One region of the Pauljensenia sp. 20925_1_27 genome, then DNA from elsewhere that is predicted to be linked to it. Evidence: riboswitches for the same ligand, from Rfam matches in the RefSeq annotation. Region 1 holds a riboswitch; the other holds the start of a gene.
What was found. Region 1 has a riboswitch for ZMP and ZTP ahead of purH (bifunctional phosphoribosylaminoimidazolecarboxamide formyltransferase/IMP cyclohydrolase). Riboswitches for the same ligand answer to the same signal wherever they lie in the genome.
Positions count from the first base shown of each region.

Region 1 (5,321 bases):
GGCTCATCCACACGATCTGGTCATCGGGGGTGCCGTCGAACAGGCAGGAGTCACCGGCCACGGTGGCTTCGGTGTGTCCGTACTCGCGGGTGCCCGTGCGACCGACGGTGCCGCCGAGGGCGTGGGCCATGGTCTGGAAGCCGTAGCAGATGCCCAGGACGGGCACACCGGCCTCGAAGATCGCGGGATCGACGGAGGGCGCGCCCTCCTCATACACGGAGGACGGGCCGCCGGACAGGATGATGGCGGCGGGCTCCTTGGCGAGCATGTCCGCCACGCTCATGGTGTGGGGGACGATCTCGGAGTAGACGTTGGCCTCGCGCACGCGGCGCGCGATCAGCTGGGCATACTGCGCGCCGAAGTCGACGACGAGGACGGGGTGCATGTCAGAAGCGTTCACCCTGCCAATGGTACCCGCGCGCGCCGCGCCCCGTCGCGCTCCATTACGCATGTCACCACTGCGCACGCCGGATACGGCGACGGCCCCGCCCCCACAGAGGGACGAGGCCGACGCGCGTCGCGCTGAAGCGCGCGGTTCAGCGGAAGATGGAGCGCAGCACCGGGAAGGCTCCGGTGGCCACGGCGGCCTTGACCAGGTCACCGATGATAAAGGGCACGAAGCCCTTGGCCAGGCCCTGCGCAAACGTCATGTGCGCAAACGGGATCATCCAGGCCAGGCCGAGGATGTACACGGAGAAGAGGGACACGAGCGCGGTCGGCGCCATCGTGAGGACGCGACGGTCGGCGCCGCGCTGGGCGGCCAGACCCGCGATCGCGGCGACGAGGAGGTAGCCGAGGATGTAGCCGAAGGACGCGAAGGCCCAGCCGACGTTCGTGCCGGTGAAGACCGGGGCGCCCGCAACGCCGAGGAGGGCGTACGCGGCGACGGAGACGAGGCCTCGGCGCGCACCGAGGGTCGCACCGACCGAGAGGGCACCAAGCGTGCCGAGCGAGACGGGCACAGGCGTGAAGGGCAGCGGGACCGAGATACGGGCCAGCACGATCATGGCGATCGTACCCGCGGCGATCAGGGCAATCTCGCGAACGATCGTGCCGCCGAGGCGGTCGGCGAGGACGCGGTTCTCGCGCGCGGCGACGGGGGAAGCGGTCAGGGCGGTCATACGACACCTTTCAACTGGGCCAACGGCCTTTAATTCAATACTTGAACGATATGCTGTGTGCCACTCCCTGTCAAGCACACCCGAGCACATCACAGGGGGCGAGCGCCACACCGGCGCTCGCCCCCTGGAGCCCATGAACGGGTTTGATCAGTGCGCGAAGTGACGCGTCCCCGTCAGGTACATCGTGATGCCCGCGGCGTTCGCAGCGTCAATCGACTCCTGGTCACGCACGGAACCACCAGGCTGGACGACCGCCTTCACGCCCGCGTCGATGAGCACCTGCAGTCCATCCGCGAAGGGGAAGAACGCATCCGACGCAGCGACCGCGCCAATGGAACGCTGCTCGGGAGCCTCGGCCACAACCTCGGACGCGCGAGCGCCGCCCGCACTGTCCACGGTGGACGCCGCCGCATCACCCGTCGAACGCGAACCCAGCGTGTTCGCACGCTCAACCGCCAGCTTGCACGAATCCACGCGGTTCACCTGGCCCATGCCCACGCCCACCGAGGCACCGTCCTTGACCAGCAGGATCGCGTTCGAGCGCACCGCACGCACCGTGCGCCACGCGAACTCCAGGTCCGCCAGCGTCGCCTCGTCGGCGGGAGCGCCGGCCGCGAGCGTCCAGTTCTCCGGGGAATCGCCGGGCGCGTCAATGTCGTCGCGCTCCTGGACCAGCAGGCCGCCGCTGATCTGCTTGAACTCGTACGAGCCGCGAGCCGGGGGCTCGACCTGCAGGACGCGCAGGTTCTTCTTCGCACTCAGAACCTCGAGCGCGCCCTCCTCGTAATCGGGCGCCAGCACGACCTCGGTGAAGATCGGGACGATCTGGCGGGCCAGCTCCACGCTCACCGGTCGGTTCACGGCGATCACGCCACCGAATGCCGACACGGGATCGCAGGCGTGCGCGAGGCGGTGCGCCTCAGCCACATCGTCAGCCACCGCGATGCCGCAGGGGTTCGCGTGCTTGATGATCGCGACGCAGGGGCGCTCGTGATCGTAGGCGGCGCGCAGGGCGGCGTCACCATCCGTGTAGTTGTTGTAGCTCATGGCCTTGCCGTGCAGCTGGCGCGCGTTCGCGATACCCGGCGCCAGGGCCTCGTCGTCGGTCTCCTCATCCTCGAAGGACTCGTCGATCTCGCGGTAGACGGCCGCACCCTGATGCGGGTTCTCGCCATAGCGCAGGGACTCCACGCGCTCGAACGCGTCGGCCACAAACACGGGCATACCCGAGGCCTGTCCGTCCTCCTCGGGGACCTCCACCACGTAGTCTTCCTCAGTCTGGTAGCCCAGCGACTCCAGGAACGCCGCGTCGGAGGCGTCCAGGTGGGACTCGGCGGCCTCGTCGAGGGTCTCGCGCACGTCCTCAAGATCCAGCTCGTCGGCAAACCAACCGGCGATCGCCAGGTCGTAGGTCGCCGTGTGCGCGAAGGCCTCGGCAGCCAGCTCGCGGCGCTGCTCAAGGGTGAAGCCCTCCCCCGCCGCGGCCTCGGCGACATCCGCGTAACGCTCCGGCGAGGTCACGACCGCGACCGACGGATGGTTCTTCGCGGCGGCGCGCACCATGGAGGGGCCGCCGATGTCAATCTGCTCGACGCACTCATCGAAGGACGCGCCCGAGGCAACCGTGTCCTGGAAGGGGTACAGGTTGCACACGACCAGGTCAAACGCCTTGATCCCCAGCTGCGCAATCTGCTCGCGGTGCGCGGCCTTACGCTGGTCGGCCAGGATGCCGGAATGAATGAAGGGGTGCAGGGTCTTGACGCGACCCTCGAGCACCTCGGGGAAACCGGTCACGTCGTCGACCGGGGTGACGGCCACGCCAGCGGCCGCAATGCGGGCTGCCGTGGAGCCGGTGGAGACGATCTCCACGCCGGCCTCGCCAAGCGCGCGAGCGAGATCCTCCAGGCCCGTCTTGTCATACACGGAGATCAGGGCCCGCTTAATGGGGCGCACGTCAATGGGTTCCAGGTTGTCCAGGGAGACGGACATAGTTCCTCCAGGTTGAGACCAAACCCAGGCGCCCAGGCGGGCGACGCCTCGCGGGAAGTGCGGCCGCTCCCCGGTGGTGATCCACCCTCGCCAGTCGCGGCAACCACCAGTCTAGTTCAGGCCCTCGCGCCTCGTCGCCTTCGTCTCGGGGTCTTCCGCGTCACCTTCGGCCTGCGCGGACGCACTATCCGCGGCCTCGTCGGCGGCCGTTTCACTAGTCTCCTCGGGCATCTCGTCCGCTTCTCCCCCATCGGCCACCGCTTCGAGATCCTCAGCCCCAGCCTCGTCGGCGCTTGCTTCCGTGTCGCCCACCTCAGCGGGGTCGGAAGCCTCAGCCCAGGCCTCGTCCATCGTCGAGGCAGCGGCTCCCACGCGGGACGCGCGCTCGGCGGCGCGGCGACGCAACGCCTCGCCCTCGTTGCGGACCCGGCCCGCACCCTCGCCGAGGAGCGCACGCGTCGTCGGGTGTGTCGCCAGTGCGATAATCAGCGCGGGCAGGGCGATCTCAAGCACCAGGGCGAGCGTCGCCCACCCCACGCGCGGGCCCATCAAGGCCAGGCGCACGGAGCCCATGCTCATCGTCGCGCTCCACATCCACAGAGCCGTCACGGCCGCGACGATCAACGAGGCTAGAAGGCCCTGGGCAGTCTGGTGCAGCAGGTGCTCACGACGGAACGAACGCGCCGCGACGATGCCCAGGCCAACCCCCAGCGCGATCGGCGCGAGAACCACCCACATGCCGGGAGCCGTCTCCGGAACAGCACCCAGGAGCGGAATGGGCGGGATCGGGCCAGTGCCCGCCACCGCGGGAGAATGCAGCGAATCCGTCGCCGTCAGGAAACCCGCACCCGACCACCACGAAGCCGCCCACGCCATGACCGTCGGCGCAAACGCCAGCTGGGCGCCGACAATAAACGCCGTATCCGCGCCCGAGGCCGCCCCCAGAATCTCCTGGATCCCAGCCATCCGACTCCACCCAGCCACAAGCGCAACGATCGACGCAACGAACGACGCGCCCGCGAGTACCAGAACGGACACGCCCCCCAACTTCAGGCCGCCCGAAATCCAGTGCTGCATCGTCGGAGCCTCGTGATCGCGCGCATACCTCGACGCAACAAACCAGACCGAGCCAATCAACGGGATCAGCACGCCGCCGATCGTGCCCGTCCACCAGTGCGCATGAGTGCCCGACGTACCCGCGAGCAGCCAGGACGTCAGCAGAAAACCGGGCACAGCAAACAGCGCCGCACTGCGCGGGAAACCAGCCGTATTGCGCAGCAGGAGGCGCACGAGGACGATCAGCAGCGCGCCCGCCAGCGTCGGGATCGCACGGTAATACACTCCCCCAACCACCGACGTACCGCCAATGACAGCCGCCCACAGGTCGCCGCCCAATCCGAGCGCGTCGCGCGGCGTCGTATCATTCATCCACGTATTCGAGCGCAGCGTCAGGTAGGCGATCATCGCGCACACCGTGATGAGCGCCCAGCCCGCGAAGGCTGCCTCAACACCCGCTATCACGCCGCGCGCCCACCCCTGCGGGACGGCAACACGGATCGTCGCCCGATCCGCCACGTACGTGGTCGTAGTCCGCCGGGGTCTGGGTACTTCTCTGATGCGCTCGCTCACAGGCCCATAGTGTCAGAATCGGCCCGGGGCCGCGACGCTGCGCGCCGACCCCGGGCCGATTCGTGCTGTGACGTTAGCGCGAGAGGATCTCTCGAGCGATCTGCGCCGTCTGCGAAGGAGTGCGACCCACGCGCACGCCCACGGCCTCGAGCGCCTCCGCCTTCGCGGCAGCCGTGCCGGACGAGCCCGACACGATCGCGCCCGCGTGACCCATCGTCTTACCCTCAGGCGCGGTGAATCCCGCGATGTAGGCAACGACGGGCTTCGTCATGTTCTCCTGGATCCACGCGGCCGCACGCTCCTCGGCGTCGCCGCCGATCTCGCCGATCATGATGACGAGATCCGTATCGGGGTCCGCCTCAAAAGCCGCCAGCGCATCGATGTGGGTGGTGCCCACGACCGGGTCACCACCGATGCCCAGGCACGTCGTGAAACCGAAGTCACGCAGCTCGTACATGAGCTGGTAGGTCAGCGTGCCCGACTTGGAGACGAGGCCGAGGCGGCCCGGTCCTGTGATATCCGCTGGGGTGATGCCCAGGTTCGCCTGTCCGGGCGAGATGATGCCGGGGCAGTTCGGGCCGA
Region 1 is NZ_JAPWAH010000004.1:152,181-157,501, forward strand. Features, by position in the region: gene guaA (glutamine-hydrolyzing GMP synthase) at 1-385, opposite strand, end outside; gene O3684_RS04475 (biotin transporter BioY) at 537-1,121, opposite strand; gene purH (bifunctional phosphoribosylaminoimidazolecarboxamide formyltransferase/IMP cyclohydrolase) at 1,269-3,110, opposite strand; ZMP/ZTP riboswitch at 3,134-3,218, opposite strand; gene O3684_RS04485 (cell division protein PerM) at 3,222-4,685, opposite strand; gene sucD (succinate--CoA ligase subunit alpha) at 4,813-5,321, opposite strand, start outside.

Region 2 (5,321 bases), on a different contig from region 1:
GTGTCCGCGCTGAACTTCGGACCCTTCCTGTACTCGGGCATGTACTGGAACTACTGGAACTCCAAGGAAGCGCCCGACGCCAAGTGGAACTCCACCGCCGACCTGTCCAAGTGGAAGCACGGTGCCAGCCCGCTCGGCTGGGGCGACCGCGACGCAGGCACGCCCTTCGATCTGCCCGCCAAGGACCGAGCCATCACGAACTACTTCGTTCGTGACGTCAACTTCGGAACCCTCAGCGCAGACTTCGAGGTCGTCCTCAACGTCCGCGTCGACGACGGCGCCGTGATCTACGTCAACGGCACCGAGATCCAGCGAGTCAACATGCCCGAGGGCACCATCGACGCCAACACGCGAGCCTCCTCCAACGTGGGGCTGGCCAAGGCGAAGGATAACCTCGTGCGCATCACGGTCCCGCGCAAGGTCCTCAAGGACGGCGTTAACCGCATCGCCGTCGAGGAGCACGCCAACTACGCGGGCGCTGCATCCGTCACCTTCGACATGAAAGCAAGCCTGCTGAGGTGAAGGCCATGACTGACCAGTTAACCCCCGCTGGCGGCCCGGAATTCCGCGAGGCCGCCGGCGAGGTCGGCACCCCTACCGACCCCGCATTCGACGCCATGGCCCAGCGCGTGCTCACCACAGGGCACGCCACCACATGGCTGAACCACTGGTCGCTCCTGCACGCCGACTTCCGTGCGCTCGCGCGCATGAACACCGTCGGCTTCGATGGAACCCTGCTGCAGATGCGTCTGCGCGCGGCCGGGCACGAGGTCTCTCGCACCTCCGCCGACCTCGTCCTGCCGCATGTCTTCGACCGCCTCGACGACGGCACCCGTATCACGCTCATCGGTGCCGTTCCCGAGGCCGGCCAGGCCGCCGCCGAGCGCCTGTCACGTTTCAACGTCCAGGTCATCGACGGGTACCAGGGCCTGCGCCGCTTCAAGGCAGACCCTTCCGTGCTCACCGCCTTCGATCCGCGTCTCGTGATCGTCGGCCTGGGCGCAGGCCTGCAGGAAGTCGTCGCGTCCGTTGCGCTCGGACTCGTGCCAGAGGCCTCCGTGTGCACCGCGGGCGGGTGGATCGACCAGTACGCACGGGCAGCAGACGACTACTTCCCGGACTGGGTGCACGCCGCCCGACTCGGCTGGGCATGGCGAATCGCCCACGAACCCAAGCGCCTCACCAAGCGCTACACCGTCGAAGCACTCGACTTTGTTGCCCACGCCCCCGAGCTTATTTCTCGGCTCGAGGCCATGGGCAGCTTCGACGATCTCGGACTCGTCGTTGGACCTCGCTCCGACGCGGAGGAGTGACGTCGACGCTGTTCACGCGACACTGTCCATGAGGCATTTGGCGTGAGCCACTGCCAAGGAGGCCGGCCCTGCGGGGGCGGCCTCCGTTGCATCCACTGCTGGGCTGTTATCGATTGCTGGCGTGTGGTGGTCTCTGCTGATGCCCAGCGCTGCTTGTGTTCTGACAGGTCTCTCGTCGATGAGGGAGTCTGCGTGCACGTGGATGGATGACGAGCATGCGGATAGGCTAAGCGCACGTGGATAGGTTACGCGTATGTGGATAGCTTATTAACCTATCCGCATCGTCATAACCTATCCGCATAGGGGTGGTCTATCAGTCGCGCTGCCAGTTGGCGTCAGCCGGGCATGTGCGACCACGCTCCACCAGGTGGGCGAACGTGCACGTCCGGCGGATAAGGCGGGTGGTGTAGCGCGCCCCGTGTCTCGCAGGGTGGTCATGGGCAGGTCCTTATGAACATGTGTTCCCTCAAGTGGGGGTCTCTTGCGAGCGAGCGCAATGGACGGCTTCTGACGCTGAAGAGAGCTCAGTGCGCTGGGGAATTCATGGGGCTCAACGAGCCTCACAGTGCTCCTCCATAGATGTTTGCAAAGGGTTGTGCAGTGAACGTAGGGCCCTCAGAATGCCAAGCGCGTGCCTGACGATGTTGTATACGAGTTGGGGATGAGTGCCTACCTATATATAGGTGTCAAACTCCAAAGACCTGCATGACCAGTAGTTACGTGGCCGCGACGGGTGTCTATCAGTTCGCGATGAGAGAGACTGAATAGTTTGTCGGTGTCGCCAAATAAAAGTGTGGCCCGAGCCGATCGGCTCGGGCCACACCCAATCACACACGGAGAGAAAGGCTTAGTAGGCGCCCTCGTGACGCAGCAGCGCGGGGATGGTCTGGAGCATGATCCACGCGTCGAGGGTCAGGGAGCGGTGCTGGGCGTAAGAGAGGTCCAGGTGGACGGTCTCGTCCCAGGAGAGGTTCGAGCGGCCGGAGATCTGCCAGAGGCCCGTGATGCCGGGACGCACGGCGAACTTGCCCATGACGCGGGGCTCATACTGAGCGACCTCGCTGGGGAGCGGGGGGCGCGGACCTACGAGCGACATGTCGCCACGCAGGACGTTGAACAGCTGGGGAAGCTCGTCGATAGAGGTCTTGCGCAGGAAGGAGCCGATGCGCGTAATACGCGGATCGTTAGCCATCTTAAACATGACAGAATTTCCTGCCGATGCGTCGGCTTCATTGGCCTCCATGAGGGAGGCCTTGAGCTCTTCGGCGTCCACTCGCATGGTGCGGAACTTAAACATGGTAAAAGTCGTTCCGTCGAGGCCCACACGCTCCTGCTTGAAGAAAGCGGGGCCGCCGTCGTTGAGGCGCACCATGAGGGCGACGATGATCCAGAGCGGTGTCAGCAGGATAATGCCGATGAGCGCAGCGAAAAAGTCGCCCATGCGCTTGATCGCATTGTCGGCGGACGCGGCAAGATCCGACGCGTGCTCGAACGCGAGGGCCGTCGAAGCGGCCCGTGCAGTGGGCTTCGTCAAAGTTGTCATCTGTGCCTCTTCCTTCTACTTCCTCAAACTCAAATGCTGCATGTCGGTTAGAGCGGTGAAAACCGCTCCAGACCGGGAGAGTTACTAGGTAAATGCTCCCGACGCAACTCAGTCACCGTTAGGTGTTAACCCTAGTCTATCCACATGGTTAGCTTGGTTGCTAACCAAAGGGTTAAGTACAAGCGAAAAAACGCTGTGATTTCGTGCACCTGGCGAGTTGTGCACGTGCGATCGGAACGCGCCGTGACCGCCTGGTAGCTTGCTGACACCTTGGCAGAATGCGTAGAAATCCGCCGAGAGATAAACTGATGAGCGTGTCGTGACTGGCGAATAGGTGGGCCACCACCGGGGAGCGACGCGTCGGCATCGATAGCCGCCCGCCTGGGCTAGAGGCCACTGCCAACCATCATCGGATGATCAATAGGAGAACCCCATGGATTCCCTCAATGACATGACGCTGGCCCAGCTGGATCCTGAGATTCAGGCCGTTCTGGACTCCGAGCTTGGCCGCCAGCGTGAGACCCTCGAGATGATCGCCTCGGAGAACTTCGTTCCGCGCGCAGTCCTCGAGGCGCAGGGCTCGGTCCTCACCAACAAGTACGCCGAGGGCTACCCGGGCCGCCGCTACTACGGCGGATGCGAGTTTGTGGACGTTGCCGAGTCACTCGCCATCGAGCGTGCGAAGCAGGTCTTCGGCGGCGACTACGTCAACGTTCAGCCCCATGCGGGCGCTCAGGCTAACGCTGCCGCCCTCATGGCGATGGCGAACGTCGGTGACCCGATCCTCGGCCTGTCCCTGGCCCACGGCGGTCACCTGACCCACGGCATGCGCCTGAACTTCTCGGGCAAGCACTACAAGGCAGTCGCCTACGAGGTCGATCGTGAGACGATGCGCATCGAGCCCGAGAAGGTCCGTGAGGCGGCCCTCGCGGAGCGCCCGCGCGTGATCATTGCCGGCTGGTCGGCCTACCCGCGTCACCTGGACTTCCAGGCCTTCCGCGACATCGCGGACGAGGTTGGTGCCGCCCTCTGGGTGGATATGGCGCACTTCGCCGGCCTTGTCGCCGCGGGCCTGCACCCGAACCCCGTCCCCTTCGCCGACGTCGTCACGACGACGGTCCACAAGACCCTGGGCGGGCCTCGTTCCGGCATGATCCTGTCCTCGCGTGGCGAGCAGTGGGGCAAGAAGCTCAACACCGCCGTGTTCCCCGGCCAGCAGGGCGGCCCCCTCATGCACGTGATCGCCGCGAAGGCCATCGCCATGAAGGTCGCGCAGACCGAGGAGTTCAAGGATCGCCAGCGCCGCACCCTCGAGGGTGCGCAGATTCTTGCGGAGCGCCTGGGTGCGGATGACGCGAAAAACGCGGGTATCAAGCTGGTTACCGGCGGCACCGACGTCCACCTGGTCCTCGTTGACCTCGTCGAGTCGGAGCTCAACGGCCAGCAGGCCGAGGATCTCCTGCACGAGGTCGGCATTACCGTCAACCGCAACGCCGTCCCCTTCGACCCGCGTCCGCCGGCCGTCACCTCGGGCCTGCGCATCGGCACTCCTGCCCTCGCGACGCGCGGCTTCGACGCCGAGGACTTTGCCGAGGTCGCGGACATCATCGGCACGACCCTGGCTCAGGGCGCGTCCGGCGGCAACGTTGAGGTGGACGCCCTGCGCGCTCGCGTCAAGAAGCTGACGGATAAGCACCCCCTGTACGCCGGGCTCTGATCGTGAGGGCTCCCTGGGAGGGCCCCGCAGGGGTCCTGGATGGAAAGGCGACGGCTGCTGCGATCAAGGCGGAGCTGAAAGAACGCGTCGATCGTCTGCGCGAGGCCGGGGTCGTCCCGGGCCTCGGCACGATCCTCGTGGGCGAAGACCCCGGGTCCGTCGCCTACGTCGCTGGTAAGCACCGTGACTGTGCGGAAATCGGCGCTGAGTCGATCCGCGTGGACCTGCCTGCCGACGCCACGCAGGAACAGGTGGAGGCCGCGATTGATCAGCTCAACGCGGACCCCGCCTGTACGGGCTACATCGTGCAGCTGCCGCTGCCTCGCGGGATCGACACGAACGCCGTTCTAGAGCGCATCGACCCCGCGAAGGACGCGGACGGTCTGCACCCGATGAACCTCGGGCGCCTCGTCCTGCGGGGCTCGGGTCCCATCGACTCGCCCCTGCCGTGCACGCCGCGCGCGGTCATTGAACTCATGGAACGCCATGGGATCGATCTGGCCGGCAAGAACGTGTGTGTCGTCGGCCGCGGCGTGACCGTGGGGCGTTCGATCGGCCTACTGCTTATGCGCAAGGAAGTGAACGCGACGGTCGACGTCTGCCACACGGGCACTACCAACCTGGCTGATCACGTGCGTCGTGCGGACGTCATCGTGGCCGCGGCGGGATCCGCTGGGATCATCACGCGCGACATGGTGGCGCCCGGTGCGGTCGTCCTTGACGTCGGCGTGAGCCGGGTGCAGGGCGA
Region 2 is NZ_JAPWAH010000002.1:128,923-134,243, reverse strand. Features, by position in the region: gene O3684_RS02165 (fibrinogen-like YCDxxxxGGGW domain-containing protein) at 1-522, shown strand, start outside; gene O3684_RS02160 (WecB/TagA/CpsF family glycosyltransferase) at 528-1,313, shown strand; gene O3684_RS02155 (sugar transferase) at 2,161-2,856, opposite strand; ZMP/ZTP riboswitch at 3,166-3,250, shown strand; gene glyA (serine hydroxymethyltransferase) at 3,290-4,573, shown strand; gene O3684_RS02145 (bifunctional methylenetetrahydrofolate dehydrogenase/methenyltetrahydrofolate cyclohydrolase) at 4,576-5,321, shown strand, end outside.
Region 2: linked by a shared signal. The riboswitch ahead of glyA (serine hydroxymethyltransferase) and the one ahead of purH (bifunctional phosphoribosylaminoimidazolecarboxamide formyltransferase/IMP cyclohydrolase) in region 1 are both predicted to bind ZMP and ZTP.